4 regions of the Alcanivorax sp. UBA3183 genome follow, and region 1 is predicted to be linked to each of the others. Evidence: predicted binding sites of a transcription regulator. Region 1 holds the regulator's gene; each other region holds the start of a gene.
The links. The regulator sigma-54, encoded in region 1, starts transcription at its own class of promoters, with help from an activator protein. The targets are predictions, from matches to a motif close to TGGCACNNNNNTTGCTNT.
Positions count from the first base shown of each region.

Region 1 (7,792 bases):
CTGCTCGTTGATGGTCGCGTACACCAGCTGCTGCTTCTTCACCGGCATCAGGCCGTCAAAGGCGGTAGATATCACGCGAATCTGGAACCGGTCGCCGCCGCCTTCCACCGCCACGGCGGCACCATCAAAACCGGCTTCGACCAGCGCTTTTACCTCTTCCGGATTCATGTTCGCTCCTCATCGGGGCCGACAGCGGCCCGAACAGCAAGGAGCGGGACAGACCCGCTCCTCGGTAAAAACGGCAATAATACGCGAGCCGGCGCCCCCTTGCCACGGCGGCGGCGGCCGAACAATCAGCTCTTCTGGTCTTCACCCTCGATGCCGGCGTCGATCTTGGCGTCCGCGGACCAGTTGTCGATCACCTTGTCGATGTCGTTGTACTGCTGCATACCCTGGGCGAACTGGCTCTGGAAGGTATCGCGCAAATCCAGACCGTTGACGTAGACATTGATCACCCGCCACTGATCATCACGCTGGAACAGGGTGTAATAGATCGGCACGGTCTTGCCGGAGTTGGTTTTCACCTCCATGCGCACCCGTGCATAGTCGCCCTTACGGTCCCCTTCCTGCATGGGCAGGGTGGTAATCTTCTGACCTTCATAAAGGGTGATGCCGGAGGCATAGGTGTTGATCAGGCTGTTCTTGAACACATCCAGAAAGCGGTACTTCTGCTCCTTGCTGGACGGTCCGAAGTAATCGCCCATCACCATGCGGGTGATACGCTTGAAATCCACAAGGTCGCCCAGCTCCTCGCGCACCAGTTCCCTGGCCCGGTCCGGGTTCGTTTCCAGTTGCTCCCGCTCCGCTTCAATGCGGGATGTCATGCGCTCCACCGCTTCCATCACCACTTGCCGCGGATCATTTTCCGCCGCCGCCAAAGAGGCCATGGCGGTAAGCACCATCGCCAGCCAGATCCGGATCACACGCTGCAAATGCATAGAAGACTCCCTGTTAATGTCCGGCGGTTTTACGGTTTTATACCGCTGATGTCCAGTAACACACTGAACCGCATCTGCTTTATTGGAGTCCCAAGATGTCACAACGGTTCCAAATGAAACAGAATTCGGGTCAACGTGGCCTGCCCAGCAATGTATAATCGGCCCCGACCAGAGGAGAGATGAATGAGTCACAACCACATCGGCGTGGGCCGACGGGTTCTGGACATCGAAGCCAGAGCCGTGGACGCCCTGAAAGACAGCCTGGATGACAGCTTCTCCGCCGCCTGCGACCTGATGCTTGGCGCCCGTGGCCGGGTAATTGTTACCGGCATGGGCAAAAGTGGCCATGTGGGCAGCAAACTGGCCGCCACCCTGGCCAGCACCGGCACCCCCGCTTTCTTTGTTCACCCGGGTGAAGCCTCCCACGGCGACCTGGGCATGATCACCACCGATGACGTGGTGCTGGCCCTGTCCAATTCCGGCGAAACCGCCGAAGTGCTGGCCATTTTGCCGGTGATAAAGCGCAAGGGCACCGCCCTGATCGGCATGACCGGTCGTCCGCAATCCGCGCTGGCGCAACTCTCCGACGTACACCTGACCGTGGCAGTCAACGAAGAGGCCTGCCCGCACAATCTGGCGCCCACCTCCTCCACCACGGCGGCTCTCGCCATGGGCGATGCCCTCGCCATCGCGCTGCTGGAAGCACGCGGTTTCACCCCTGAAGACTTCGCCATGAGCCACCCCGGTGGCAGCCTGGGCCGCCGCCTGCTGCTCAAGGTGGACGATATCATGCATGCTGGCGAGCGCCTGCCGGTGGTTGCCTCGGGCACTCCGCTCAGCGAAGCCCTGCTGGAAATGACCCGCAAAGGGCTGGGCATGACCGCCATCGCCCGGGACGACGGCACCCTGGCCGGCATCTTTACGGATGGCGATCTGCGCCGCATGCTGGATCGGGATATCGACATTCGCAAGGCCACCATCGATGAGGTCATGGTGGCTCAGCCGATCACCATCGAACCCGGCCACCTGGCCGCCGAGGCCCTGCAGATCATGGAAACCCGCAAGATCAATGGCCTGATGGTCTGCGACAAGGACCACAAGCCTCTTGGTGCCTTCAACATGCAGGACCTACTGCGCGCGGGGGTGGTGTAAATGCCCATGCAACTGTCGTCCATTGATACACAGAACCTGCGCCTGATGGCCTTCGACGTGGACGGGGTGATGACCGACGGGCGCATCTACTTCAGCCCGGAAGGCGAAGCCATCAAGGTCTTCAACACCCTGGACGGCCACGGCCTGAAAAAACTGGCCGCCAGCGGCGTCACCCTGGCCATCATCACCGGTCGCAACACGCCCATGGTGGCCAAACGCGCCGCCGACCTGGGCATCGCTCATGTGATACAGGGCCGCGAAGACAAGGGGGTGGCCCTGGCCGATCTGGCGCAACAGCTAGGCATCGCCGCCAGCGAGACCGGCTATGCCGGCGATGACGAACCCGACGTGAGCGCCCTGGACTGGGCCCAGCTCAGTTTTGCCCCGGCCAATGCCCATGACTGCGCCAAGGCAGCTGCCGACCACATTACCGAACGGCGCGGCGGCGAAGGCGCGGTTCGCGAAATCTGCGACGCCATCCTCGCGCAACGGAGCCCAGCATGAAGCGCCAGGGCTTGCTCAGCGCCACCGGCATCCTGATGCTGGGGCTGGTCATGCTGATGACCCTGCACGAGTGGGATGACTCCCTGCCGGGCCAAGAGGATGCCATCCTCACCGCGCCAGCCATCGTCGCCAAGGACATTACAGCACGCGCCTTTAGTGAAGATGACGGTCGTCTCCAGTACTATCTCACCGCCGAGACGCTGACCCAGTACGACCACAACCCGCTCACGGAAATGCAGCAACCTGAGCTGGAAATGGCCAACGACAAAGGCAGCTGGACCATTGTCAGCGAGCAGGGCGTGGTGCAGGAAAATGGCGACCTGATTGTTTTCTCCGGCGACGTGACAGCCAGCAATCAGCAACAGAAAATCACCCTGGATACCCAGGAGCTGCGCTTTCTCAGCGAGACCAACATCGCCAGCTCTCCCGGGGATGTTGACATAGAATTTGAATCCGGCAAGACCCGCGCGGGTGCGCTGGAGGCCGATCTCGACAAGGGCATACTGACCCTTGAAAAAGGAGTAAAGAGTGAGTTTGATGCGCCGGCTTCTTAGAACCTGCACCATCGCCCTGGCTGCGGCCCTGCCGGTGAGCACAGTGGCCGCCCCACCGCAAATGCCAGTTTCCGTCACCGCCGACTCGGGGCGTTTCGAACAGGACGCCGGCAGCGGGCTGTATCGCGGCAATGTGGAACTGATACAGGGCAAGCGGAAACTGTTTGCAGACGAAATGCGCCTGTTTACCCGCAATGGCGAACTGATCCGCGTGGAAGCGTCCGGCACCCCGGTGCGCATGGAAGAAGGTGAGGACCTGCAGGCCCACGCCAACAACCTGGTCTACGATATTCGCCAACGCACCCTGGTACTTACCGGCGACGCTTACATTGAACACCTGGGCAACACCTTCGAAGGCGCCAAGGTGGAGTACAGCCTGGATTCCAAGCGGGTTGACGCCAGCAGCGAAGGCGACAAGCGTGTGCGACTGGTGATCCCTGCCGAAAATCAGACGCCCAAGGAAGACACTCCTGCGGACAACAATACAAACGAAGAGGCGCCCGTAGAGCCCTCCTCCGAGGCGGAGCCAAACACCCTATGAGCCATTTACGTGCCCACCACCTGGCAAAAAGCTACAAGGGTCGCCGAGTCATCGAGGATGTCTCCCTGGACGTGGAGGCCGGCCAGATCGTCGGCCTGCTCGGCCCCAATGGCGCCGGCAAGACCACCTGCTTCTACATGATTGTCGGCCTGGTGGAAGCGGACGCCGGGCGAATCGACATCAACGAGGCGGATATCACCCATCTGCCCATGCATGGCCGCGCCCAGCGCGGCATCGGCTATCTGCCACAAGAAGCCAGCATCTTCCGCCGCCTGACCGTGGAAGAAAACATCATGGCGATCCTGGAAACCCGCAAGGAGCTCAGCAAGGCGGATCGCCACGAGCGCATGGAGAGCCTGCTCAAGGAATTCCATATCACCCATATCCGTGATTCCCTGGGCATGAGCCTGTCCGGCGGTGAACGACGTCGGGCAGAAATCGCCCGCGGTCTGGCCACCGACCCGGATTTCATCCTGCTGGATGAACCCTTCGCCGGCGTGGACCCGATTTCCGTGAACGACATCAAGGGCATCATCCGCCACCTGAAAGAGCGCGGCATCGGCGTGCTGATCACCGATCACAACGTGCGCGAAACCCTGGATATCTGTGACACCGCCTATATTGTCAGCGCCGGGCACATTATCGCCTCCGGCGACGCCGACACCATTCTCGGTAACCAGCAGGTGCGGGATGTGTACCTGGGGGCCGATTTCAGGCTGTAAACAAATTGACAGTTGATAGTGGACAGTTGACAGCTACGCGATAAAGGCACTTGGTTCTGAAGCCCTTTGAGGGCCGCGCCCGAACTTTAAACGCAGCCTCAGACATTGCAGATAAAGACAGGATTCCCCGCGACGCTGTCAACTGTCCACTATCAACTGTCAACTTTGCTCTCTAGCACACAACCATCATTGGCACAAATATTGCTTGCCTTATGCATAGGCTGTTATTCTCGTGTTTTGGGGATGACATCAGCCTGAGCAGTATGAAGCCAAGCCTACAACTACAAATCGGCCAGCAGCTGACCATGACACCGCAGCTGCAGCAGGCCATTCGCCTCTTGCAGCTATCCACGCTGGACTTGCGTCAGGAGATTCAGCAGGCAGTGGAAAGCAATCCGTTGCTGGAGCTGGCTGATGATTTCGGTGACGAATCCCTGCCTGACGCTGACGAAGAACGTCAGGACGAACAGGAGCTGGATACCGAGCGTGACGACGCTCTGGAAGAGTTCGTGGACGACGAACCCGGCATCGAAACGGAATGGGACGATGTCTATTCCGGCCAGACCAGCAGTGCCTCCAGCGCCCTCCCCGACGATGCCGACGACTGGCAACAACGCCATAGCATTGCCGGCAATCTTCAGGACCACCTGCTCTGGCAACTGAATCTGACCCCCATGAGCGATGTAGACCGCATTATCGCCATGACCATCATCGAGTCCCTGGACGATCGCGGCTACCTGACCGTCACCGTGGACGAGATCGTAGCGATGATGAACGCCCAGGATGACCTGCTCACCGAAGGCGACGAACTGGAAGCCGATGAAGTACTGGCAGTTCAGCACCGCCTGCAGCAATTCGATCCGGTAGGGGTCGCCAGCCTGGATCTGGCCGACTGCCTGCGGGTGCAGTTGCGCCAACTCCCCACAGACACTCCCTTTCTGGACTATGCCCTGGCCCTGCTGGGGCATCTCGCGCTGCTGGAAAAGCACGACTACGCCGCCCTGCGCCGGGTACTGCAGATCAGCGAAGAAAACCTGCTCGACGCGCTCTCGCTGCTGCGCACCCTGGACCCGGCACCCGGCGAACAGATCGGTGAAAGCCAGGTGGATTACGCGGTGCCGGACGTGATTGTGCGCCAGCACCAGGGACGCTGGCAGGTCAGCCTGAATGAGGAAGTGCTGCCCAAGGTCAACCTGCAGCAGCAGTACGCCTCCATGGCCCGCAAGGCCGGTGGCGAGGATGGTCAGTACCTGCGCAACTGCGTGCAGGAGGCCAAGTGGTTCATCAAGAGCCTCCAAAGCCGCCACGACACCCTGCTGAAGGTGGCCACCCGCATCGTTGAAGTTCAACAAGACTTCTTTGACTATGGCGAGGAGGCAATGAAACCGCTGGTTCTGGCCGAGATTGCTGATGCCGTCGAGATGCACGAATCGACCATCAGTCGGGTCACCAACCAGAAATACATGATGACACCCCGCGGCGTCTTTGAGCTCAAGTATTTCTTCTCCAGCCACGTGGGAACAGACGGCGGCGGTGAGTGTTCCTCCACCGCTATTCGTGCCATTATTAAGAAGCTGGTCGCTGCCGAGAATCCCCGCAAGCCGCTTAGCGACAACAAGCTGGCTAGCTTGTTGAACGAGCAGGGGATCAACGTGGCGCGCCGGACAGTCGCCAAGTATCGTGAGGCGATGAGAATACCGTCATCCAGCGCCCGCAAGCGTTTGGTGTAGGCGCCGGGACGGCCCAACGAGCAGGTAAAGGAGTCAGCCATGCAAATTAATATCAGCGGTCATCACCTGGAAATTACCGATGCTTTGCGAGCCTACGTAGGAGACAAATTCTCCCGTCTTGAACGGCATTTCGACCAGATTACCAGTGTCCAGGTGATTCTTTCTCCGGAACCCAAAACCCACAAGGCAGAATCCACCATCCATATTTCCGGGGCCGACGTCTTCGCCACCGCTGAAGCAGTGGACATGTACGCTGCCATCGACAAGCTGACGGACAAGCTCGACCGCCAGATCCTCAAACACAAGGAAAAGGCTGTCAGCCACAAGCACGGCGGCCACTGAACCCAAAGCGACAATTATGCGAGTTCGCGAACTACTCACCGAAGCACGCACCCATAGCGAGGTGCAGGCCAGCAGCAAGAAACAGCTGCTGGACCAGGTTGCGCAGCTGGCCGCGGCCGGCTGCGACAGCCTCAACGAACAGGAGGTCTTCGATGCCTTGGTAGCCCGGGAAAAGCTGGGCTCCACGGGCATCGGTGAAGGCATCGCCATTCCTCACTGCCGTCTTGGTCACTGCCAGCAACCCATCGGGCTGCTGCTGAAACTGTCTACCCCCATCGATTTCGACGCCGTTGACGGTCGTCCGGTAGATCTGGTTTTTGTGCTGCTGGTTCCCCAGGAAAACCCTGAACAGCACCTGAAAACCCTCAGCCACCTGGCTTCCCTGTTCAACGACGACGATTACCGTGACGAACTGCGATTGAGCAAGAACGATCATCACCTTTATCACACCGCCGTGGAATCCGAAGCGGAGCTGCGACTGGCATCATGAAGGAACGCAACACGCTTTCAGGCATCACCCGGGATATCCCCTCGTCTATCAATTTTGCGTGTCAACGTGCGGCAAATAGCATGCAAGCGGTGCAACCATGAAACTCACCATCATCAGCGGCCGATCCGGCTCGGGGAAAACCACCGCCCTGCAAGCCATGGAAGACCAGAACTACTACTGCGTCGACAATCTGCCGGTGGGCATGCTCCCGACACTGGCGGAGCAGCTTGATCAGGGTGAGCTACCCATAGAACGAGCGGCAGTAGGCATTGATGCCCGCAACCTGCCCACCCAGTTGCTGGCCTTTGATGCCATCCTGGATGCACTACACCAGCAGCAGGTAAAGACCGAAATTATTTACCTGGATGCGGACGACAGCACTCTGCTGAAGCGCTTCAGCGCCACCCGGCGGCGTCACCCGCTGGGCGCCCAGCAGGGCTCCGTGGAGGCAGCCATTCAGCATGAGCGGGAATTGCTCTCCAATATCCGCCTGCGTGCCGACCTGGTGATCGACACCAGCAACTATGACGTTCACAGCCTGCGCAACCTGATGCGCGAGCGGGTAGCCAATCGCAGCGCGGCCCTGTCCCTGCAACTGGAATCCTTTGGGTTCAAGAACGGCTTGCCCAACGATGCCGATCTGGTGTTTGACGTGCGAGTACTGCCCAACCCGCACTGGCGGGCCGACCTGCGGCCCTTTACCGGCCGCGATGACGCCATCATCGATTTCCTCCAGCAGCACCAGGCCAGCCACGACATGCTTGATGACATTCATCATTTCGTAAAACGCTGGCTGCCGGCGTTTGCTGACAGCGATCG
Region 1 is NZ_DEXN01000017.1:96,882-104,673, forward strand. It holds gene B3Q33_RS07875 (BolA family protein) at 1-168, opposite strand, end outside; gene B3Q33_RS07880 (MlaC/ttg2D family ABC transporter substrate-binding protein) at 294-938, opposite strand; gene B3Q33_RS07885 (KpsF/GutQ family sugar-phosphate isomerase) at 1,122-2,090, shown strand; gene B3Q33_RS07890 (KdsC family phosphatase) at 2,091-2,594, shown strand; gene lptC (LPS export ABC transporter periplasmic protein LptC) at 2,591-3,148, shown strand; gene lptA (lipopolysaccharide transport periplasmic protein LptA) at 3,132-3,689, shown strand; gene lptB (LPS export ABC transporter ATP-binding protein) at 3,686-4,411, shown strand; gene B3Q33_RS07910 (RNA polymerase factor sigma-54) at 4,675-6,141, shown strand; gene hpf (ribosome hibernation-promoting factor, HPF/YfiA family) at 6,181-6,483, shown strand; gene ptsN (PTS IIA-like nitrogen regulatory protein PtsN) at 6,500-6,973, shown strand; gene rapZ (RNase adapter RapZ) at 7,071-7,792, shown strand, end outside.

Region 2 (7,792 bases), on a different contig from region 1:
CTCAGATGCATAGAGTCGGAAGGGTCGAGGAGCATTATGGCGATCTTGATGCTCTTTATGCCGAGGATCATTTGGAGTCGCTGATCCAAGAACTAACCTATACCACCCAAGATCGGAGAAACAATAGGCCAAATGAAACAAGAATTCCGTTCGATGGTAATGCATATAACAATTTGGCCTCTTACCGCGACGCAGTTCGACGTTATCGAAGATTTCTTGAAGACGACATAGAGAGTATCGAGCCTGGAGATGTGTTGCCTGTCGATACCATTGAGCCTGAATTGTCGCCAAAAACCATCGGGCTGGAAAAAGACATGCAAGCAGCCATTCGTCATAATATCGGGCAAGTCGAACAAGGTCTTCGCATTACCGACAATGGTCGAGAGCGTTCTGTTGAAACTGGATTCATTGATATCACAGCTGAAGATTCCGATTCAGTGCCGGTAGTTATAGAGCTAAAGACTGGAGTAGCGGGGCATCGAGCTGTCGCTCAGATATTGAGTTATATCGGGAGCGTGATGGAAGAGGAAGGAACGGATCGGGTCCGCGGTATCTTGATAGCGTCTGAATTCGACCGAAAGGCACGCGCTGCCGCAAAAGTTGTCCCGAACTTGACCTTGATGCGCTATCAGTTTTCCTTTCAGTTTTTCCCTGAATGAAGAATGTTGGCATGGTGCACTGACATTTCGTTGCAACGGGCGCTTGTCACGCCGCCTCAAAAGCCGTTGAACTTTGGCGCTCACAGCCGAAAGCCTTCTCCCCTGTAAGTTCGTTCCCGCACCAAACCCTAAAACCGCACCTTCCCCAACGGCACCAACAACACCGCCGCTCCAATCAACGCCACTGCCGCCCCCAACAACCCGGGCGCAAAACTCCCGCTACTTTCCAGTAATCGCGCCGTCACCACCGGCCCCAGTATTTGCCCGACCCCACAGCAGGTTGGCGGGCACGGCGGCCAAGGATATGACCCCGTTGTTTTCGCGCGCTGCCGTGCCTTCGCGACCCTCTGCGTCTTCGCAAGCGAGGCCCAGTGGTTTATCCTGGCCCTCTTGGGCCGTACCCCCTCCAAACGGTTATCCCGAATATGCCGTGCTCAACAAAACGAGCCATATCTTTGTAGGATATGGCTTACAGAAAATGCTAAACGGTTGATATAGAGTGGTTTTCGGAACGGGGAGTACCGGGAAAGTCAGGAAATAGGCCGCTTTTTCGAGTTTTGTCAGGCGAAAAGGGTTCTTGTTTTTACTGTAATAATCTGATTTATTTCATTTTTCTGTGTTTATCCCGAAGGCCATAAAAGAATTATATCGAAGTAAGTTATGTCGAATCAGTTCTACTGAATGCGCTGTTATGCGATCGGTTTACTATTCGTAGCTTGGTGCATGCGCTCGACACCTAGGAGGTTAAGGAGGTTCCATCCGTGAATAAGATCTCAGCAGAGCGAAATATTTTAGGATTAGCAAAACCACTCCTAGGTGAGCTTTATGGCCATTTTCATGTTGATCCCGAACAAACAGATCGTCCCGATGCTGCAATAATATTAGGCACCACTGATGGTAGAATCGGGATCGAGATTACATCTGTAGATGGAGAAGATTTTCAGCAATATTTTAACGACGAAAAATTTGGAAAGGCTATTAAGGTAAAAAAAATAAACGATTTGGTTTTCGGTGGTGATTATAGTAATCACCCAGAAAAAAAAGCTTCTATTCCTTTTCGGAATAGCTATATCGCTGATGGCGTGTTAAAAAAATACGACAAGCACTCTGATTACTTAGAGTCAGGTGAATATGAAGAAGTTATTCTTATTTCATTCAGTGAGGTCCTTGAAATAAGAAGCAGGAATTTTAATTCATATCATAAGCCATGGACATGGCACCTCTTAAAAGAAAAATCATTTCCTTTCTCGAAAGTAATTTTTGTATGCAAGCAACACGGGGATGCTGCTCTTGTTTATGATAAAAATATCCCGGCGCCAGCTCCCCCGGAGCGCGATCCCGACAAAGAGCTGGGAGTGACTAGGATTTCTGGAGCAATCCTCCCTGCTGGGAAGAAGATTAATCTTTATGATATATTTGACAGTGAGCCACTCATTAATCTGCCGCAAAAAAATAAGAAAAAGGCAAAGAGAAAAGCAAATAGAAAGGCTCAGGGTAATGCCAGAAAGGTTAATAGAAAAAAATGAAGGGGCGCATATATAAAAACGGCTGCCCCGGAAAAATTCCTGTTGTCACCTTTTGTGCAAGAAAAACGTACAAAAGTCGCCATCAAAAATTTTCTCGGTGAGCCGGGCGTTAAGTGTCCGAGTTACCCACAGAGAGATAATGTGACATATTCAGAATCTGACATAAGAGATAAATTAATATCTAGACTATTGGAGTTAGGTTATCCAAAGTCGTCAATTGTGCTTGAGCTTGGCATAAAGGTTGGAAGCATGAGCGAAGGTCGCATTGATCTCGCTGTTTTGAATCCAGGCAGCAATAAAATTTTATCGATATTTGAAGTTAAAAGGGATTCGAAAAATGTCGGGGGTGCGATAAAGCAGGTGCTTGCATATGTGAAAGCGCTACCTGATAACATTCAGGCCTATGTATATACTCTCGATGAAAAAGGGGAGCACATATACTCCGTTGACCCTAAAACTAACAGCGCCTCTCAGCTATATGAGTTGCCATCTTTTGAGTCTTTAAAAAGCTCGTGCTCTAAACCAAGAAAAGAGTGGTCTAAAAAGGTAAATAGTAAAAAGACTGCGGCTAGAGCCTGGTCAAATATTGTTGCGGGTATGAGTTCGTCGGTTGCTATAGCCATTGCTATTGTAATGGCTATGGGGCTTTTCTTTTCCGAGAAGAAGACGCTTGGTAACACTGAGATTACGTCAGAGCTACTATCTATAGAGAATAAAAGCGAGAGCTTGGCCAAAGAAATTTTACTGCTTGAAAATGAGCTGTCTTCTTTCAAGAACGGTCTATCATATTTGGCATCGCTGCCAGAGGGGCATGAGTGGAAAGCGGAAGTTGTCGAAATTAAGCATAATATATCTTTAATATCAGCAAGGCTAGACGCACTTGAAGGTGCGCTAACAGTGAATCCGGCTAAGGCCTTGGCTGTTCCTATATTAAGAAAGGACCTTGATAACACGGAAAAGAACCTTAAGGCAGAATTATCGCAGACAAGAGCGGAAATAGACCGAATGTACGATCAAAACAAGTGGTTTATCGGGATAATGTTTACTATTGCTTTAAGTGTTTTGAGTATGGTTGCCAGCAGCTTCTTTAACAGGAAAGACACTTAAAGAGTGCGGAGTCAGGTCTCCCATTTCCCGTTTTTCTGGTTTTCAGGGGGTATGGCCGGAAAATGAGAGGCCGCCCCCCGTTGTCTGTTTTGTTTAGCCTGTGAATCGTGGGTTGGTACTTGGGTGGGGAGTAGATGGAATTAAGCATTCTCAAACAAGCTTTTCAACAGTTCCGAATTGAATGTATTTGGCTCCGACGATGTTACAACACGCATTGCACTCTTTTTGGTGGAGGTGATGAGGTAGACGAGCTGCTAATGTCAACGGCAGGAAGCTTCTTTTACGATTTGAGTCGCGTCCTTCAAGAATATGTTTTGCAGAGAATTTGTAGCTTAACAGATCCCCCGGGATTCGGCTCGTCTAAGAATCTAAGCATGAGGTTTATCAACGAAGGGCTGACCGAGTACGGTCTTCTAACGAACGATATAACTGAGGTGTCTGGCCGGATCGAAGAATATAGAAAACTGGTGGTAAAGGCGAGAAACAAGGGGCTATCACATTTTGATTTGAAGGTTTCATTGAGCGGGGAGACATTAGGGGAACACTCTCCAGAAGAGGTAGAGCAGTTCTACGTTGACATTCAAATCTACAACGATGAAGTCGGAAAGGTATTGGGGTTTGGGCCGCTCGATTTTCAAGCATCTCCGGCAGAGGGAGATGCTGTAGATTTAATTGCCTTCCTGAGAGGGTGTGCTAACAGGCAACAGGAACTTAGTGGCTAGCATCCTGGTTGGTGATTTTGTTTCACCCTAAAACCGCACCTTCCCCAACGGCACCAATAACACCGCCGCCCCAATCAGCGCCGCTGCCGCCCCCAGTAACCCGGGCGCAAAACTCCCGCTGCTTTCCAGTAACCGCGCCGTGACCACCGGCCCCAGTATCTGCCCGACCCCATAGCAGGCCGTCAGTGCGCCCAGGGCGGCGCTGGCGGCGTGGGGGGCCAGTTGGCGGCCGCAGTACATGCTCAGGGCGACCACGGCGGTGAAGGTGCCGCCCACCAGCAGGCCGCTGATGACCAGCCCGGTGAGACCCGGTAGCCAGGCGGGGGCGCTGACGCCCAGGGCCTGAACCACAAGGGCGGTCATCAAGGCGTTGCGTTCGCTGGTGTGGCTGGCGAGTTTGCCCCACAGCAGGTTGGCGGGCACGGCGGCCAGGCCCACGGCCAGCCAGGTATAGAAGGCGGCGCTGTCCAGGCCCGGCAATTGCGCTTTGGCGATCACCGGCAGGTAGGTGGTGCTGGTGATGTAGCCGAAGCCGGCCAAGGTGTAGCTGGCGATCAGAAAGCCCAGGGCGGAGCGGTTCACCGGCGCCCGTTCGTGCTGACTGTGTTTGGCGTGGGGCAGGGCGGGGATGCGGCGCAGCAGTGGTAGCAGGACCAGGGCCAGGGCGCCACAGGCCAGCCACATGGTGGCGTAGCTGCCGTGCAGGGTTTCAATAAAAGCAACGGTGAGGGCGGCGATACTGATGCCCAGGCCGATGCCGGCATAGTGAATATTGCCGAGCCGGGCCCGCAGATGATTGGGCATGGCGCCCAGCACCAGGGCGGAACCGTTGACCATGATGATGGCGCTGGCCACACCGGCCAGGAAACGGTTGATGGCCCAGGGCGTGAAGGTGGTGCTCAGGCCCATGAGGATGCTGGTGACCACGCTCACCCACAGTGCCAGCCAGAACGCCGTGCGGGCCCGGTGGGCGGGCACTGCCATGGCGAGCATGGCGCCGGCCAGGTAGCCGCCGTAGTTGATGGCCGCCAGGTAGCCGCCGCTGATGGCGGTGAGGGTGCTTTCCGCAATCATGTCGGGCAGGGCCGGGGTGAACAGGAAGCGGCCAATGCCCAGGGCAATCACCAGACTGAAGGCGCCGGCGATGGCGGTGAGCAGGTGATCTCTTTCGGTGGTCATCAATGGTTCCGCTTTGTCTTTCTGTGGGAGCGTGCTTGCACGCGAATGGCACTAGGCCTGGAAGTGGTTCGCGTGCAAGCACGCTCCTACAGTGTCTTGAGCAATTGTGGGTGTGGCCACTGCCGTAATCCAGCGCGCAGCCTAACAGGCCATGGCGTTTTCGGCTTCCTTCTTCGAATGATGTTCATCATTCACCGCAGTGATAAATGCGGCCTTGGTCGCAAAGGCTCCCAAGCAGTGCGTGGTTTTTTCACCAGGGAAGGGCAAAACGCGGGGTTTTCGGCAAGAAAGTGATGTTGCACCAAAAGCGTGATGCATTTTGGTGAGGCGGGACTGACTCACAACAGTGCCGGCTGAGCGAAAACCGGGCGTCGAAGCCGGCTCGGCTTGTGCCTGTTATTGATAACGTCATGAAAAATCAGCCTTTTAAAAACTGGCACAGCATTTGCCTTAAGACAGGGTAAGCACAACCACTGCGTTGTGCGCGAGATAACCATCCGTGTGGTCAATGGAGACTGCACTCCGATGCGAGCAAAGGCGCTCAAAGATTCCTGCCAATGGTGGCGGGACGCTTTGAGCGCTTTTTTTATGCCCGAAAAAAACGGGCAGAAGAGGGAAGGATGATGAAAGGTTTCAAGAAAATATTTCGTGGTGTGCTGGCCGCTATGACACTGGGCCTGTCGGCCCCGTCCCTGGCGGAGGATGCTGTGGGCTGGCCGGAAAAGGCCGACCTGAAATTCGGCTTTATCAAGCTGACGGATATGGCGCCACTCGCCATTGCCTACGAGAAAGGCTATTTCGAGGAAGAAGGCCTGTTCGTGACCCTGGAAGCCCAGGCCAACTGGAAAGTGCTGCTGGACCGGGTGATTGACGGTCAGTTGGATGGCGCTCACATGCTGGCAGGCCAGCCACTGGGGGCGACCATCGGCTATGGCACCGAGGCCCATATTATTACCGCCTTCAGCATGGACCTGAATGGCAACGGCATCACCGTTTCCAATTCCGTCTGGGAAGAAATGAAAAAACATATTCCCAGCAAGGATGGCAAACCGGTGCATCCCATCAAGGCCGATACGCTCAAACCGGTGGTGGAGCAATACAAGGCCGCCGGCAAGTCTTTCAAGATGGGCATGGTGTTCCCGGTCTCCACCCATAACTACGAGCTGCGTTACTGGCTTGCTGCCGGTGGGCTGAACCCGGGCTACTACGCGCCGCACCGGGGCGACACCAGCGGCCAGTTGCAGGCGGACGTACTGCTCTCTGTCACACCGCCCCCGCAAATGCCTGCCACCCTGGAAGCCGGCACTATTCATGGCTACTGCGTGGGTGAGCCCTGGAACCAGCAGGCCGTGTTCAAGGGCATCGGTGTGCCGGTGATTACCGATTACGAAATCTGGAAAAACAATCCGGAAAAAGTGTTCGGGGTCAGCAAGGGCTGGGCGGAAGAATATCCCAATACCCATATTCGTGTGGTCAAGGCGATGATCCGTGCGGCCAAGTGGCTGGACGAGAACAACAACGCCAACCGACCGGAAGCGGTGAAGATCCTGTCCCAGCCCAACTATGTGGGCGCCGACTATGACGTGATCGCCAATTCCATGACTGGCACCTTCGAATACGAGAAGGGCGACAAGCGGGAGATTCCGGACTTCAACGTCTTCTTCCGTCACAACGCCACCTATCCCTACTACTCCGATGCCATCTGGTACCTGACGCAAATGCGTCGCTGGGGGCAGATCAGCGAGAGCAAGCCGGATAGCTGGTACATGGATATCGCCAAGAAAGTCTATCGCCCGGACATCTACACCCAGGCGGCCAAGTCGCTGATTGCCGAAGGCAAGATCAGCGCCGATGAATTCCCGGACTTCGCCAGCGAAGACGGCTTCAAGCCGCCGCAGAGCGAGTTCATCGACAACGTCACTTATGACGGCCGCAAGCCCAACGAGTACCTGAGCAAGTTCCCCATCGGCCTGAAAGATGGCGACACCCTGTAACCGGGTACGCGAGAGGAAGGAGACAATCATGGTGACCCTGACATTCCCGACCTGGATGGAACCCTACCGCGCACTGGCCACGGGCAAGGTGTCCCGTGACCAGTGGCAAGCACTGATGCGCCAGCTGCTGTGGCCGGTGCTGGGGATAGGCCTGTTCCTGCTCATGTGGCAGTTCGCGGCCCAGCGTATTGATACCTCGCTGGGTCAGTTTCCCGGCCCGGCCCAGGTCTGGGAGCAGGCGGGCAATCTGGTCAGCGAACACCAGCAGTCCCGCGAGCGGGAAGTGGCGTTCCATGAGCGGCAGGAGAAGTACATCGCCGCCCGGCTGGAACAGCAGCCGGACTGGCAGCCGGTCACCCGGGATTACACCGGTGCGCCGACCTTCTTTGATCAGATCGGTACCAGCCTGATCACGGTAATGAGTGGCTTTCTGCTGGCATCGATGATCGCCATTCCGCTGGGCATTGTCATCGGTCTGAGCAGCACCGTGCATGCAGCGGTGAACCCGCTGGTGCAGCTGTTCAAGCCGGTGTCGCCGCTGGCCTGGTTGCCGCTGGTCACCATGGTGGTGAGTGCGGTGTATGTGAGCGACGATCCGATGGTGT
Region 2 is NZ_DEXN01000006.1:215,048-222,839, forward strand. It holds gene B3Q33_RS02390 (endonuclease NucS domain-containing protein) at 1-659, shown strand, start outside; gene B3Q33_RS02395 (hypothetical protein) at 1,421-2,185, shown strand; gene B3Q33_RS02400 (type I restriction enzyme HsdR N-terminal domain-containing protein) at 2,327-3,292, shown strand; gene B3Q33_RS02405 (hypothetical protein) at 3,427-4,014, shown strand; gene B3Q33_RS02410 (YbfB/YjiJ family MFS transporter) at 4,042-5,193, opposite strand; gene B3Q33_RS02415 (CmpA/NrtA family ABC transporter substrate-binding protein) at 5,814-7,187, shown strand; gene B3Q33_RS02420 (ABC transporter permease) at 7,216-7,792, shown strand, end outside.
Region 2: the regulator sigma-54 is predicted to act here: its motif matches at 5,628-5,645, upstream of B3Q33_RS02415 (CmpA/NrtA family ABC transporter substrate-binding protein).

Region 3 (7,792 bases), on a different contig from region 1:
CACCATATCGGCCTGCATCGCCTGCCTCCTGTGCTGCGTCAGTTCTCCCGGGACTACCCGCAAGTGGAACTGGACATCCATTTTATCGATTCGGAAGAAGCCTGGGAGGGGGTGCTGCACGGGGAACTGGAAATGGGTGTGGTCACGTTGCCCCCGCAGCCGGATGAGCGCCTGCAAAGTGATGTGATCTGGCGCGATCCGCTGGTGTTCATGTGCGCGCCGGAACACCCGCTGGCCAAGGTGGACAATATCACCCTGGAAACCCTCACCGGCTACAGCGCCATCCTGCCGTCACCGGTCACCTTTACCCGCGGCATCGTGGAGCGGCTGTTTGACGAACATAATCTTAAGCTCAATATCGCCATGTCCACCAACTACCTGGAAACCATCCACATGATGGTGTCCATCGGCCTGGGCTGGAGCGTCCTGCCTGCCACAATGGTGGATGGCTCGGTGGTGGAATTGGCCGTGGATGTGCCGTTACCGGAACGGGAGCTGGGTGTGGTAATCCACCCTGCCCGTACCCGCTCCAATGCCGCCAGGGCATTTTTGCAGGCGCTGGAGGCATCCGGTCTGTAGCCGTTTAAGCGGCTGAATCCCGGGAACGGGTAACGCCGCCCACGATCAGCAAGATGGCCGCCAGCACGGCGGCCAGCGCCGCGCCGAAAAACAGGTCCACTCCCCACTGCTGCCACAGCAAACCGGACAACCCGGCACCCGCCGCCCAGCCTGCGCCAAAGCCCAGGCTGGAATACAGGGCCTGTCCCTGACCGCCCAGTGACGCCTCAAACTGCTTGTGCACCCAGGCGATGCTGGCCGCATGAAAGCTGCCAAAACTGGCCGCGTGGAGCAGCTGGGCAAGCGCCAGCCATAACAACGAATCGGCTACCACACCAATCAACAGCCAACGCAGGGCCGCCAACAACAGACTGGCCACCAGAATCCAGGGAATAGAGAAACGCCGCATCAGCCGATGCATGACCAGAAACAGTCCCACTTCTGCCAGTACACCCAACGCCCACAGGCTACCCACCACGAACTTGCTGAATCCCAGATCCTGCAGATAGATGCTGTAGAACGTGTAGTAAGGCCCATGGGAAAGCTGCATCAGAAAAGCGGCCACCAGAAACAGGGAAACGGCCGGACGGCGCAACACGCTCCACACAGATGGCCCACCCTGTTCCCGATGACGCGCCTCCCCGTCACCCGCCGGCAACGTCAACGTACCCAGCCACAACAGCCACAACAACGCGCTCAATACCCAGGGCAGCAGATCAGTACCCAGCCGGTCCAGCGCCTCGCCAAGCACCAGTACCGCCAGGATAAACCCCACCGAGCCCCACAGGCGCACAAGACTATAGCGGTGAGACTGACGCCCCAGAGACTGCAAGGTGAGGACTTCAAACTGGGCCAGCACCGCGTTCCAGAAGAAACTGAACGACACCAGCAGTGCCGCCATGGACCAGAACTGGTCGATCCAGAACACCGGCAGGAACACTATCGCCGCCAGAAGATTGCCGGTCCGGATGATACGCAGGCGCTGACCGCTACGATCCGCCAGCCAGCCCCACAGGTTAGGGGCACCAATTTTGGTCAGCTGGGGAATGGCCATCAGCAGGCCGATGGCGGCAGCGCTGAAACCCAGGTCCTTCAGGTACAGGGACCAGTAAGGCACCAGGGTGCCCAGTAGTCCGAAATAGAGGAAATAGAAGCCTGACAATCGCCAGTAGTAAGGCATTAGGGGCTGAACCTTGGCGTGGCGGTTAAATGAATGGAAGGCCGGACGTCTGATGTCGGACATCCGGCGCTAAATCAAACCTGCCGTAGGAGCGTCGCTGGCGGCGCGATCAAAGGCGTTGAACAGCAATGTAACCACAGAGATCGCCGAGGAAAAGACTGGTTTTTTCTCTGTGTACTCTGTGCCCTCTGTGGTGAAAATGCTTTTGATTGCGTGTCATCGCGCCGCCAGCGACGCATCCTACGGATGGCCAGGCATTTAAATCGGCGGAAATGGTGGCGTCACATCGCCGTTCTGCGCCCGATGGCGCAGGCAATGGTCCATGAGCACCAGGGCCAGCATGGCCTCGGCAATAGGAGTGGCCCGCACGCCCACGCAAGGATCGTGGCGCCCCTTGGTAACCACTTCAACCGGGTTCCCTTGCAGATCAATGCTCTTGCCGGGAATCAGGATGCTGGAAGTGGGCTTGAGCGCCATGGCCACACGGATGGTCTGCCCGGAGCTGATACCTCCGAGCACACCGCCGGCATGGTTGCTGAGGAAGCCTTCCGGGGTCATCTCATCACGATGTTGCTCACCGCGCTGATTGACCACTGCAAAGCCGTCGCCTACTTCCACACCCTTGACCGCGTTGATGGACATCATTGCCTTGGCCAGATCCGCGTCGATACGATCGAACACCGGCTCGCCCCAGCCAGGCGGCACGCCGTCGGCAAACACTTCCACCCGTGCACCGATGGAAGAGCCATCCTTGCGCAGCGCATTGATGAGAGCTTCCAGCTCCGGCACCTTGCCTGCATCCGGGAAGAAGAAAGGATTGCTGTTTACGGTAGACCAGTCGAATTGCTCCGCTTTGACCTCACCGATTTGAGTACAGCCCCCATAGATGCGAATACCCAGTGTCTGCTCCAGATACTTGCGGGCAATGGCGCCGGCCGCCACGCGCATGGCCGTTTCCCGGGCCGATGACCGCCCGCCGCCGCGGTAATCGCGGAAACCGTATTTCTGCGTATAGGTGTAATCCGCATGCCCGGGCCGGAAGGTGGTGGCGATGTCGGAGTAGTCCTTGGACTTCTGGTCGGTGTTTTCGATCAGCAAGCCGATGGACGTGCCGGTGGTCTTGCCCTCGAACACCCCGGAAAGGATCTTCACCTGATCCGGCTCACGACGCTGAGTGGTGTAGCGGCTGGTGCCTGGCTTGCGCCGGTCCAGCTCCACCTGCAGGTCTTCCTCGCTGATTTCCAGCCCCGGCGGGCAGCCATCCACGATGGCCCCCAGTGCCAGGCCATGACTCTCACCAAAGGTGGTGATGCGAAAACGTTCACCAAAACTGTTGCCGGACATGCGGATCCTCAAAAAAGCATTGGGCCATTGCATCTCCCCTCACCTGCCCGGTAAAAGGAGCATCAACGGCTCAGGAAGAAAACTGTTCGCGGTATTCTAGCAGCTGTTGACGGGTAAGCATGAATACACCGTGGCCACCACGCTCGAATTCGAACCAGAAGAAAGGCACCTGCGGCCACTGATTGACCATGGCTTCCCAGCTATTGCCCACCTCCACGATCAATACCCCATGCTCGGTAAGCTTATCAGGGGCCTCACTCAGCAGGCGGCGGGTAAAATCCAGGCCGTCATCGCCGGAGGCCAGTGCCAATTCCGGTTCGTGGCGGTATTCATCCGGCAGGCTGGCCATATCCTGTGCATCCACATAGGGCGGATTGGAGACGATCAGGTCATAGGGGCCATCCACCTGGGCTAGGCCATCGGAATGCAGGGCTTTCACCTGCCCTTCCAGGCCATGACGGCGAATATTGTCTTCACAGACGGCCAGAGCTTCTTCACTGATATCACTGCCGTCCACGCGGGCATGGTCAAACGCGTAGGCACAGGCGATGGCGATACAGCCGCTGCCAGTGCACAAATCCAGCACCGCATGGACCTGCTCCGGCTCTACCCAGGGGGTGAAGGATTGCTCGATCAGCTCTGCCAACGGCGAGCGGGGAATCAGGACGCGTTCGTCCACGTAAAAGGGCAACCCGCAAAACCAGGCTTCATGGGTCAAATAAGGTACCGGAACCCGGTCATTCACCCGACGACACAGCAAGCCCAGATAGTCACTGATTTCAGAAGGCAACAAGCGGGCATCGAGAATGCGAGGATCGCCATGCAACGGCAGAGACAAGGTGCTCATCAACAGCGCCAGCGCCTCGTCCCAGGGGTCATCATTACCGTGACCAAAGAAAACCTCACCGGCACGCAGGGCACTCTCACCAAAACGCAGACAATCCCTGACTGTGTGCAGGGCGGTAACGGCTTCTTTCTGTTGTTGCGGGCTAATCACGGCATACTCCTCAAGCAGGCGGCGAAGATTAGCACAAAATCCGCCATGAAAGCCTGTAGAGGGTAACTTGTTGGCCTGCCAGCAGGCATGGCTGTTAACCTGCAAATGGTGTCGGTTAGCAGCAATGTCGGCATAGGAAAATCAAGTGCCATCATTTCAGCGACAGCAGCATTGCGTATAAGATGCGCTCACGCTCTCTGGGAGGCTGTTGGAAAGGATTAGTATGACCGCAGTTACGGTGTTCCAAGACGGCCCTTTTACCTTGGTGGATTTGAAGAACGGCACCCTGGTCGACATGAGCGTGGAACTATCGATCTATCGACAGCGACTGACCCTGTTCAACATGAATCTCCAGCGCAAACAGCTGGCAATCTATGTGGGTCGCATCTGTGGGCTCGACTTTACCGCCTCCCGCTATGCCTGCGGCGAAGACTTCAAGCAAATTACCGAGGCCAAAGTGCTGGTACTGGAAAGCATACTCAACCGTACCTTTGCCAACATGATGCTGACCCTGAACAAACCGCAATTCCCGGTCTACGTGTGTGCGAGCCTGGCAGAGGCCAAGGCGTGCCTGCTGGAAAAACACCCCCGGGAGGAACAGTGAGCGCGATCTGGTTATTGAAAACCGAGCCCGACACTTTTTCCATCAATGACCTGCAGGCCTGTCCTGGGGGCACCAGCGGCTGGGACGGAGTGCGCAATTACCAGGCTCGCAATCGTCTGCGCGACGAGATGAACGAAGGTGATTGCGTGCTGATCTACCACTCCAGTTGCGCACAGCCCGCCATTGTCGGTGAAGCCTGTGTGGTCAGTGCCCCCTACCCGGACCCCAGCCAGTTTGATCTCGACTCAGGGGGGTTCGACAATCGCAGCAGCCGCGAAGAACCGCGCTGGTATCAGGTGGATATCCGTTATCTGTGCACGTATCCGCAGCCCCTGTCGCTGAAAACCCTTCGCCAGTACGCGGAGTTTGCGGATATGGAACTGGTTGTGCGGCCACGCCTGTCAGTACAGAAAGTCACCGAACGTCAGTTTCAGCGCATCCAGCAACTCTGCATGCCAGAAAGCGCCAGCGCCTGACCAGCAAGCGAACCAGTGCAGTGCACAGCATCGCACCAGCGCAAGACTGCGCCCCAAAACCGCGCAGGCAGATACGAAAAAAGCACGACACACCCCCATAATCCCTTCCGTGGCCGGCTTGGCACAGCGGTTGCAATTGCCCCTTCGTCACTACTAACGAATGGGATTCATACCATGCCACAGCGCCGTTTACCCTGGTTTGCCTTACTGCTACTCCCCGGCCTGGCCAGGGCGGATTCGCTCAGCGCCGTTGATACGGTCTGGATTGCCGTGGCTGCCGCCCTGGTTTTCTTCATGCAAGCGGGCTTCGCGCTGCTGGAAAGTGGCATGAGCCGCGCCAAGAATGCACTGAACGTGGTGATGAAAAACTACATGGATTTGTGCGTGGGTACCCTGGTGTTCTGGGCTGTGGGGTTTGGCGTGATGTTTGGCACCAGCAGCACCGGCTGGTTTGGCGAGGACCAGTTCATGCTCAGCCATGCCGACGGCAGCACCTGGGCCATGCTGTTGTTCCAGATCATGTTTGCTGCCACCGCTGCCACCATCGCTTCCGGCGCCATGGCAGAACGCACCCGTTACGTTGGCTACCTGTGCGGGGCCATTGTCATTACCGGGCTGATCTATCCGCTCTACGGCCACTGGGCCTGGAACAGTGAGGGTTGGCTGGCCAAACTCGGCTTTATTGATTTTGCCGGTTCTACGGTGGTGCACAGCATCGGCGGCTGGTGCGCCCTGGCCGGCGTGTTGGTGGTTGGCCCACGACTGGGCCGCTTTGACCGTCACGGCCAGCCCCGTACCATCCCGGGGCATAACCTGTCCTACGTGGCCCTGGGTGGTTTTATCCTCTGGTTCGGCTGGTTCGGTTTCAATGGCGGCTCCACCCTGGCTGCCAGCGTGGATATTGCCAAGGTGAACCTGAATACCCAACTTGCCGCCGCCGCCGGCGCGGTGGGCAGCGTGATCTACCGCATGGTCAGCCGCCGACCGATTCTGTTGACGGAAACCGTTAACGGCAGCCTGGCTGGTCTGGTGGCAGTCACCGCCGGCTGCGCCGTGATGACCCCTGGCTTTGCTGTCCTCACCGGCCTGGTCGCCGGCGCGCTGGCAGCTTTCGGGGCGAGAATGTTGCTGGCGTTGCGTCTCGATGATGTGGTCGGCGCGGTGCCGGTACATGCCTTCGCCGGTGCCTGGGGCACCCTGGCCGCTGGACTGTTCTACGATGGTGACCTGTTCAACCCGGAACGAATTACCGTACAGCTGCTGGGCATCGTGGTTGCATTTGGCTGGGCCTTCTTCACCGCCCTGGTGATGTACATGCTGGTGTCCTTGCTCACAGGCCTGCGAGCCCCTGCTCTGAATGAACAACGCGGCCTGGACCTGAGCGAACACGCAGAAAGTGGCTATCCGGAGTTTCCCCAGAACACGCTTTATAACAGTGAGCTGACCCGCTCGGCGGAGTCTCGTCCATGAGTCAGGAGCTGCAACGTCGACGGCGCGCCATTGCCACCGGGCTGACGCCCTACATGAACGAACCTCTCTTGCTGGAGGCGATCAGCCTCTGGCAACAAACCTATGCCGAACGCCCTCGCTTTTCCCTGCAGGGCTTTGTCAGTGAGTTGTGTCAGATGTTCGACCTGGGGGAGCGCCGGCATCAGATCCATATGAGCCTGGTGCAGGCCATGACACTGTCGGAGCAGGAACTGGCCGACGATCCGCTGGCCGGAAGCGAGGAAAATCCCGCCCGGGAGCACCCCTGCAGCCAGGCGTTCGAGCAGATCATGCGCTCGCTGTGGGAAGGCATTGGCGCCCGTGCGGCAAGCCAGTTGCGGCTGGACATGGCCGCCCAACTGCGCAGCAATCAGGTCGGGGCGGAAACCCGGCTGACCATGGAATACTGGCTGCAAGCTCCGGAACGCCCGCTGGCCCCACTGACACTGGCCGCCCTGCGCGATCAGCTCAACCGTACTTATGTGCTGTTGTGCGAAAGACTGGGACCGGTGGAAGCCGACCAGCAACTGAAGGCGGCCTATCAGAACGCCCTGCAAACCCGCATTGACCCGACGGCATTGCGCCAGCTGCTGTAGAAGGGTTCCTGCCATTTCAGCCATGTGACACCACCGAGGATCAGGTAGTCTTGTAATCCTGTTCGCGCGTTGAGCCATAACAACAACCGATAGGGAACACCATGAAGCTACACCACCAGATCTTTATTGCCATGCTGGCCGGCGCCCTGGTCGGCAGCCTGACCAGCGAGTCCACTACCCTGTTCGGGGTCCCGATACTGGCCGGTTACGACCTGGTAGGAAGTCTGTTCATCAATGGTTTGAAAATGGTGGTGGTGCCCCTGATTGTCACCGCCATCATCAATGGCATGACCAGCGTCGGCGACGGCAACAATCTGGGTCGAATGGGGCTAAAAACGGTAGCACTGTACATGACCACCACCGTGGTCGCGGTGCTGATCGGGCTGCTGACTGTCAATCTGTTCAGCCCCGGGGTCATCGACGGCCAACCGGCCCGGGACCTGCTTGGTCTGGCCAGTGATACCGAAGCGGTACTGGCTGGCATCGAAGGGCGAGGCGCCGGGGATTTCACCCAGATCCTGATGCAGATGCTACCCCCCAACCTGATTG
Region 3 is NZ_DEXN01000015.1:37,942-45,733, reverse strand. It holds gene B3Q33_RS06550 (LysR family transcriptional regulator) at 1-579, shown strand, start outside; gene B3Q33_RS06545 (MFS transporter) at 584-1,738, opposite strand; gene aroC (chorismate synthase) at 1,997-3,082, opposite strand; gene prmB (50S ribosomal protein L3 N(5)-glutamine methyltransferase) at 3,153-4,079, opposite strand; gene B3Q33_RS06530 (hypothetical protein) at 4,303-4,683, shown strand; gene B3Q33_RS06525 (EVE domain-containing protein) at 4,680-5,159, shown strand; gene B3Q33_RS06520 (ammonium transporter) at 5,334-6,629, shown strand; gene B3Q33_RS06515 (hypothetical protein) at 6,626-7,243, shown strand; gene B3Q33_RS06510 (dicarboxylate/amino acid:cation symporter) at 7,345-7,792, shown strand, end outside.
Region 3: the regulator sigma-54 is predicted to act here: its motif matches at 5,279-5,296, upstream of B3Q33_RS06520 (ammonium transporter).

Region 4 (7,792 bases), on a different contig from region 1:
ATGGTGCGGTGGCCCTGATGGAATCCCCGTTCTACCAGAAGCTGATCGACGACAAGGATGACTTCCTGCATTTCCTGATCGAGATCGGCATTCGCATGGGCAACAAGGGGCAACGGGGGCCACGATGAAACAGGCGGAGGAACTGCTGGCATTACTGGAAAAGGCAGGCAAGGATGAAAGCGGCCTGCCGCCGGTGCACCAGTGGAAGCCGGAGCGGCATGCGGATATCGACATGCGGATCGCCCGGGATGGCACCTGGTACTACCAGAATTCCCCCATCCAGCGTGAACGCATGGTGGCGTTGTTCTCCACCATCCTGTTGCGCGAAGGCGATGACTACTTCCTGATCACCCCTGTGGAAAAGCTGCGCATCCAGGTGGACGATGCCCCTTTTGTGGCGGTGGAAGTGCAGCGCCTGGAAGAGGGCGGGGTGAATAAACTGGTCCTCACCACCAATGTGGGCAGTCACGTGGTGGCCGGTGACAAGCACCCCTTACGCGTGGAAACCGACCCACAAACCGGCGAGCCGTCCCCGTATCTGCTGGTCCGCGAAAACCTGGAAGCCCTTATCGGGCGCTCCGCGTTCTATCAGCTGGTGGACTGGGCGTTTGAGGAAAATGGGAAGCTGTTTGTGGAGAGCGATGGTCAGCGCTTTGAGTTGGGAAGCCTGGGGTAATTGATAATTGAGAATGGATAATTGATAACTTCGCGAGAAACTCCTTCGCATCTTAACGCAAAGAGGCCGCGCCCAATGTTGGGCGCGGCCTCTTTGCTTGAAAACCAGAATAACCCTGATCGCGCGTTATCAATTATCCATTCTCAATTATCAATTTCCCCTCATTGTAATGCTAATCAACAACAACACCCCGAGCACAATACTGATCCCTTTCCAGATGCGCAGTTGCCGGATGTCGTTGTCGATGGCCGGCTTGCTGCTGCGCATCGGGCGGCGCAGGGCGTCGCGGAATTCGGCGGCGTCGGTGAAGCGTTGTTTGGGTTGATGTTGCAAGGCGAGCTGCAGCACGTTGTTGATCCACAGCGGGACGAACGCGTTGTGTCTCTGCAGTGGCGGCAGGGGGCGATGGGCGGATTTTTCGTAGCGGCCCTGCCACGGCAGCGAACCGGTGAGCATTTCATGGATGATCACCGCCGCGGAAAACAGATCACTCTGTTCGCTGGGGGCAGCGCCATCCAGCAGTTCCGGAGCGCTGTAATCCCGGGTGCCGAGGGGAATGCCCGCATTGTGCTGCTCCATGCCCCGGCAATGGCAACTGCCGAAATCCACGATGCGGACCAGCCCGTCGGTATCCACCATGATGTTGTCCGGCTTCAGGTCGCCGTGGATCACATCGGCGCGGTGCAGGGCGCGGATACCGTTGAGTAGCTGATCCGCCAGATACAGTTTTTCTTCCACCGCCACATCAGGGTGTTCCTTCAGCCACTGTTGCAGCGTCACGCCGTCGATGAACTCCAGATGCTGATACAGGCAGCTGGGATTGTCCGGCTGGGGCAGGGTGCGTAGCAGGTGGGCATTGCGCAGGCGCTGACCGACCCAACCTTCCATGACAAACCGCTCCAGCGCGTCCCGGTCGTCTTCCAGATTCACCGACGGTGTCTTGAGTACCGATTGCGTGCCGTTTTCATCCTCCACCAGATACAGGTGGCTACGCACACTGGCATACAGCTCCCGCTGTACGGTGAAACCGTCAACCCGGACCCCCGGGCTCAGTGGCGGGGGCAGGGGCAGGCTGCCGCGCTGGCGCAGGGCTTCGTCGGCGCTGGCGTCGGGCAGGCCATCCACCTGCAGCACCTGACAGCTCAGGTTGTCATCGCTGCCGCTGGCCAGGGCCGCTTCCACCAGACTGCGGGCAGCCATTTCCGGTTGGCCACTGGCACGCACTATGCCCTGCATGCGCGAACGGGACAGGAAACCATGCACGCCATCGCTGGTGAGCAGAAATACATCGCCCACCTGCAAATCACTGCGGCTGTAGTCCACATCCAGTCGGGTGTCGCCGCCCATGACCCGGGTGAGTACCTGGCGGTCGCCGCCGATCATGCGGCTGTGGTCCCGGGTGAGGCATTCCAGACGTTCATTACGCAGTCGCCAGATACGCGAATCGCCTACCTGGAACAGGTGGGCAGTACGCGAGCGCAGTATCAGCAGGGACAGGGTGCACAGGTGGCTTTCCCCGGCCAGTGTCTGCCGGCACAGCCAGCGGTTCAGGGCTTCCAGTACCCGCTGTGCGGAGCGGGGCACACTCCATAGCGATGGCGTTGCATAGTAGTCGTTGATAAATCCGAGCACACAGGATTCCGCTGCCTCCCGGGCTGCACCGGCACTGGACAGCCCATCAGCCAGGGCGGCAACGATGCCCTTGGTACGCAGCAATGGGCCATCAGGAATCTGCATGGCCAGCGCATCCTGATTGTGCAGCTTGGGCCCGGCATCGCTGTACTGGCCGATGCGAACCTGCGGGTGCAGGTCCGGCTCGGTGGCAATGGCCGAGTCCTCGGTCGTAACGTTGGCAACATCCATGATCAAAGCTCCTGTGTATGACCTGCCGAAAACACTCAGCCCACCTCGATGAGCTGAACGTCGCCTTTCTCATCAATTTCCGCAATGTGCCCTTTGGGTTCATCCAGGAACTGCACGGCGGCCAGGGCCACGGCAGCGCTGGCGGCAATCACCAGAAAGAAGGTGGACGGGTCCACAAAGGTCAGCACGGTCAGGAAGATCACCGCACCGGCGTTACCGTAGGCGCCCACCATGCCGGCGATCTGACCGGTAAGGCGTCGCTTGATCAGCGGCACGGTGGCGAATACCGCCCCCTCGCCAGCCTGCACAAAGAAAGAACAGCACATGGTGGCAATCACCGCCAGGGCAATGGGCCAGCTACTGCCTATCTGGCTCATCAGGCCGTAACCCACCATCAGACCGCAGAGCAGAATCGCCAATGATTTCTTGCGTCCGAACTTGTCGGAGACCCAGCCACCACCGGGGCGAGCCACCAGATTCATGAAGGCATAGCCGGAGGCCAGCAGGCCGCCAGTGACTGCCGACAGGGTAAAGGTATCGGTAAAGAACAGTGGCAGCATGGACACCACCGCCAGCTCGGAGCCGAAGGTCACCATATACGCCAGATCCAGAATGGCTACCTGCTTGAAGCTGTAGCGGTCGTGCTCGGGAACCCCTTCTTTCAGGTGTTCACGGTTTACTCGCCAGGCCTGACCAAGCTGTACCACCGCCAGGCTGATAATCAGTGCGGCCAACAGAATCTGTGTGGTCTGGCCGAACAGATTCAGATTGGTGGGCCCCAGGCGCCAGACGATCACCAGCAGGGCGATATACAAAGGCAGGCTCATGGCCAGGTAGAAGAACAGGTCTTTCCTGGTGCTCACTTCCAGCGCGCTGGCTTTCTTCGGCTTGAAATAGGACGCGCCCTGGGGCGTGTTGCGTGCCCGCCACAGGAAGAAAATCCCGTAGAGAAAGGAAACGGCGCCGGTAGTGGCAATGGCCCAGCGCCAGCCGTCATCGCCGCCGTAAAAGAGAGCCAGTGAAGGCAGGGTAATCGCCGCGGCCGCAGAGCCGAAGTTGCCCCAGCCACCATAGACGCCTTCAGCCAGGCCCACTTCCCGGGCCGGGAACCATTCGCTGATCAGGCGGATGCCCACCACGAAACCGGCACCCACAAAGCCCATCAGCAGACGGGTCACCGCCAGTTGTTCATAGGTAGTGGAAAGCGCAAAAGCCCAACAGGGGAGGGCGGCGAGCATCAGCAGAGAACCAAACACAAGCCGGGGTCCAAAGCGATCCACCAGGGAACCGATCACCACCCGGGCCGGAATGGTCAGCGCCACGTTGAGAATCAGCAACGCCTTTATCTGTTCCGGGGTGAGGTCGAAGGCTTCGCGCAAATGCCCCATTAATGGCGCATGGGAAAACCACACAACAAAGGTAATAAAGAACGCCAGCCAGCTCAGGTGTAACAGGCGGATGCGTGGCGCGGAAAGATTCAACAGATTCAGCTTTTGATCGCTCATGACTTCTCCATGCATGGGCGGTTAACGACAGGGTGGTCTAGGCAACTCCTGTGCCACCTTGCTAAGTGACTGTTTTAAATCGATTAAACGGAGAGAAATCGAGAGAAGGGCAATAACCGTGCGCAAATCGGGAGCGTTTATGGGTCATCGCGGTGCACGAAAAAATGCATTTTTCTCGTGCACGAACGCATTAAAAGAAAGCAGGAGTTCTGTGGTTATTGCCGAAAAAACAAAATAAATCTATTAAAAATAATGAGTTAGCAAGTTGGCACAGGCCTTGCTCAGTGATGGGTGTCAGTTATGCACCGCGAGGGTGAGCCTTATGGCAAAGCAACAACTTCTACTTATTGGCCACGGCATGGTGGGCCAACGTTATCTAGAGTCTCTGGTGGCCCAGGGTGGCCGCGAGCACTTCGAAATTACCGTACTGTGCGCCGAGTCACTGCCGGCCTATGACCGCGTGGGGCTAACCAGCTACTTTTCCGGCAAGACCGCCGACGACCTGTCGCTGGTGCCTGAAGGGTTCTTCGCCGAGCACGACATTACCCTGAAGCTGAATACCAAGGCGGATGTCATTGATCGTGGTGCGCGCACCGTTACTACCAACACCGGTGAAACGCTGAACTACGACAAGCTGGTACTGGCCACCGGGTCTTATCCGTTCGTGCCGCCGATTCCCGGTAATGATCGAGACAACTGTTTTGTGTACCGCACCATCGATGATCTGGATGCCATGATCGCTGCCAGTAAAGACGGCAAAGTGGGCACCGTTGTGGGGGGCGGCCTGCTGGGTCTTGAGGCAGCCAAGGCTTTGCATGATCTGGGCCTGCAAACCCATGTGGTGGAATTTGCCCCGCGTCTGATGGCTGTCCAGGTGGACGACTTTGGTGGCGGCCTGCTCAAGGACAAGATTCAGGAACTGGGTGTCACCGTGCACACCAGCACCGGCACCAAAGACATTGTTGACGGTGAAACCTGCAAACACCGGATGAACTTCGGTGAAGACAATTACCTGGAAACCGATGTGATCGTGTTCTCCGCTGGCATCCGTCCCCAGGACGAACTGGCCCGCGCCTGTGAGCTAGAGCTGGGCGAGCGTGGCGGTGTCGTGGTGAACAACCACTGTGTCACCTCGGATGACAGCATTTATGCCATCGGTGAAGTGGCGTTGTGGGAAGGCCGCATCTTCGGTCTGGTGGCGCCGGGTTACCAGATGGCGGAGATCGCCGCCGAGCACCTGATGGGCAAACAGGAAAAACAATTCCTGGGCGCGGACATGAGCACCAAGCTGAAACTGATGGGCGTGGACGTGGCGTCCATCGGTGATGCCCACGGCAACACTCCGGGTTCACGCAGTACCGTGTTCATGGATCAGACCGTCGGCATCTACAAGAAGGCGGTGATCAGCGAATGTGGCAAGAAACTGCTGGGCGCCGTGCTGGTAGGCGATGCCAATGATTACGGCAACCTGCTGCAGCTGTGCCTGAACGAGATGGACCTGCCTGGTGATCCGGCGGCACTGGTCGCCCCGGTTTCCGATGGTGCGCCCCTGCTGGGCGCCGATGCTCTGCCCGATACCGCCCAGATCTGTTCCTGTAATAACGTCTCCAAGGGCGACCTGTGTGCCGCCATTGATGATGGCGCCATGACCGTGGGTGATCTGAAATCCTGCACCAAGGCTTCGGCTACCTGTGGTGGTTGTTCGGCGCTGGTGAAACAGGTGCTGGACAGCGAACTGGAAAAACGTGGCGTGGAAGTGAACAACCACCTCTGCGAGCACTTTCCCTATTCCCGCCAGGAAATCTATCACCTGGTACGGGTAGGGCAGATCACCACCTTTGATGAGCTGCTGGAAAAACACGGCAGCGGTGAAGGTTGTGATATCTGTAAACCCACCGCGGCCTCGGTGTTGGCATCCTGCTGGAATGACTATGTGCTGAACAAGCCCCACGCGGGCCTGCAGGACACCAACGACTACTTCCTGGGCAACCTGCAGCGGGACGGCACCTATTCTGTGGTACCCCGTGTGGCCGGCGGTGAAATCACCCCGGACAAACTCATCGTGCTAGGCGAAGTGGCCAAGAAATACGACCTTTACACCAAGATCACCGGCGGTCAGCGGGTGGATCTGTTCGGTGCCCGCGTTGAGCAGCTGCCGGATATCTGGCGCACCCTGGTGGATGCCGGTTTTGAAACCGGCCATGCCTACGGCAAGTCCCTGCGTACCGTGAAATCCTGTGTCGGTTCCACCTGGTGCCGCTACGGGGTGAAGGATTCCGTAGGCACCGCCATTCAGGTGGAAGAGCGTTACAAGGGCTTGCGTAGCCCACACAAGATCAAGATGGCCGTCAGTGGCTGTACCCGAGAGTGTGCCGAAGCGCAGAGCAAGGATGTGGGCGTCATCGCCACCGAGAAAGGCTGGAACCTGTATGTCTGCGGTAACGGCGGCATGCGCCCCCGCCATGCGGATCTGTTTGCTTCGGATCTCACCGACGAACAGCTGATCAAGACCGTGGATCGCTTCCTGATGTTCTACATCAAGACTGCCGATCGCCTGCAGCGCACCAGCGTCTGGCTGGAAAACCTGGAAGGCGGTCTGGATTACCTCAAGCAGGTAATTCTGGACGATTCCCTGGGCATCGGTGCCGAGCTGGAAGCGGAAATGGCACATGTGATCGACACCTACCAGTGTGAGTGGAAGACCACCATCGAAGACGATGAAGCGCTGAAACGCTTCAAGCATTTCGTCAACGATGACAGCGCCGACGACAACCTGAAATACGTGCGCGAGCGCGGTCAGCGTCGTCCGGCCTTTGAACATGAACGTATCGAACTGGTCGAGGAGGCATAAGCATGAACAGTTCCGTAGCCGTGCAATGGAAAGCCGTGTGCAAGCTTGATGATGTGCTGCCGGGCACCGGGGTTGGCGTGCGCCTGCCCGGTCGCCAGGCGGCCCTGTTCCGCACCAGCGATGGCAGCCTCTACGCCCTGGATAACCGCGACCCGTTCAGCCAGGCCAATGTGCTAAGCCGGGGCATCCTCGGCTCGATGGGCGACAAGCGAGTGGTGGCTTCGCCGATCTACAAGCAGCACTTCGATCTGGAAACCGGCCAGTGCCTGGAAGACGAAGCCGTCTCCCTCACGGTGTATCCGGTACAGGTGGAAGGCGACCTGATCAAACTGGCCGTCCCGGCCTGAATACCGCAAGGGCGATGTAGTAATGAAGCGACTGGTGGTAATTGGTAACGGCATGGCGGCGTGCCGCCTGCTGGAAGAGCTCACCCGCCTGGCGCCGGATCTCTATCAGATCACGGTGGTAGGGGAGGAGCCCTTTGCCGGTTACAACCGGGTCATGCTGTCGCCCTTGCTGGGTGGCGGCACCGACGAACAGACCATTACCACCTATCCCCACCAGTGGTATCGCGACCGGGATATTCGTCTGATTACCGGTTCCCCGGTGGTGGAGATTCACCGTCATCGTCGTCAGGTGATCACCGCGGCGGGTCACGTGCTCGGCTATGACCGCCTGCTGCTGGCCACCGGCGCAGCCCCGCGCCAGTTACCGGTGGACGGCGTGGCATTGAAAGGCGTCATGAGTTTTCGGGACCTGCATGACGTCAGAACATTATTGTCGCTGCCGGCTGCCCGAGTAGTGGTCGTGGGTGGTGGCTTTCTGGGATTGGAGGCAGCCGATGCGCTGGTGAAACAGGGGCACGATGTGACTCTGGTACACAGCCGTGGGCACCTG
Region 4 is NZ_DEXN01000045.1:7,149-14,940, reverse strand. It holds gene B3Q33_RS14305 (TetR/AcrR family transcriptional regulator) at 1-128, shown strand, start outside; gene B3Q33_RS14300 (DUF1285 domain-containing protein) at 125-676, shown strand; gene B3Q33_RS14295 (bifunctional protein-serine/threonine kinase/phosphatase) at 827-2,539, opposite strand; gene B3Q33_RS14290 (NarK family nitrate/nitrite MFS transporter) at 2,575-4,044, opposite strand; gene nirB (nitrite reductase large subunit NirB) at 4,367-6,895, shown strand; gene nirD (nitrite reductase small subunit NirD) at 6,898-7,242, shown strand; gene B3Q33_RS14275 (NAD(P)/FAD-dependent oxidoreductase) at 7,265-7,792, shown strand, end outside.
Region 4: the regulator sigma-54 is predicted to act here: its motif matches at 4,311-4,328, upstream of nirB (nitrite reductase large subunit NirB).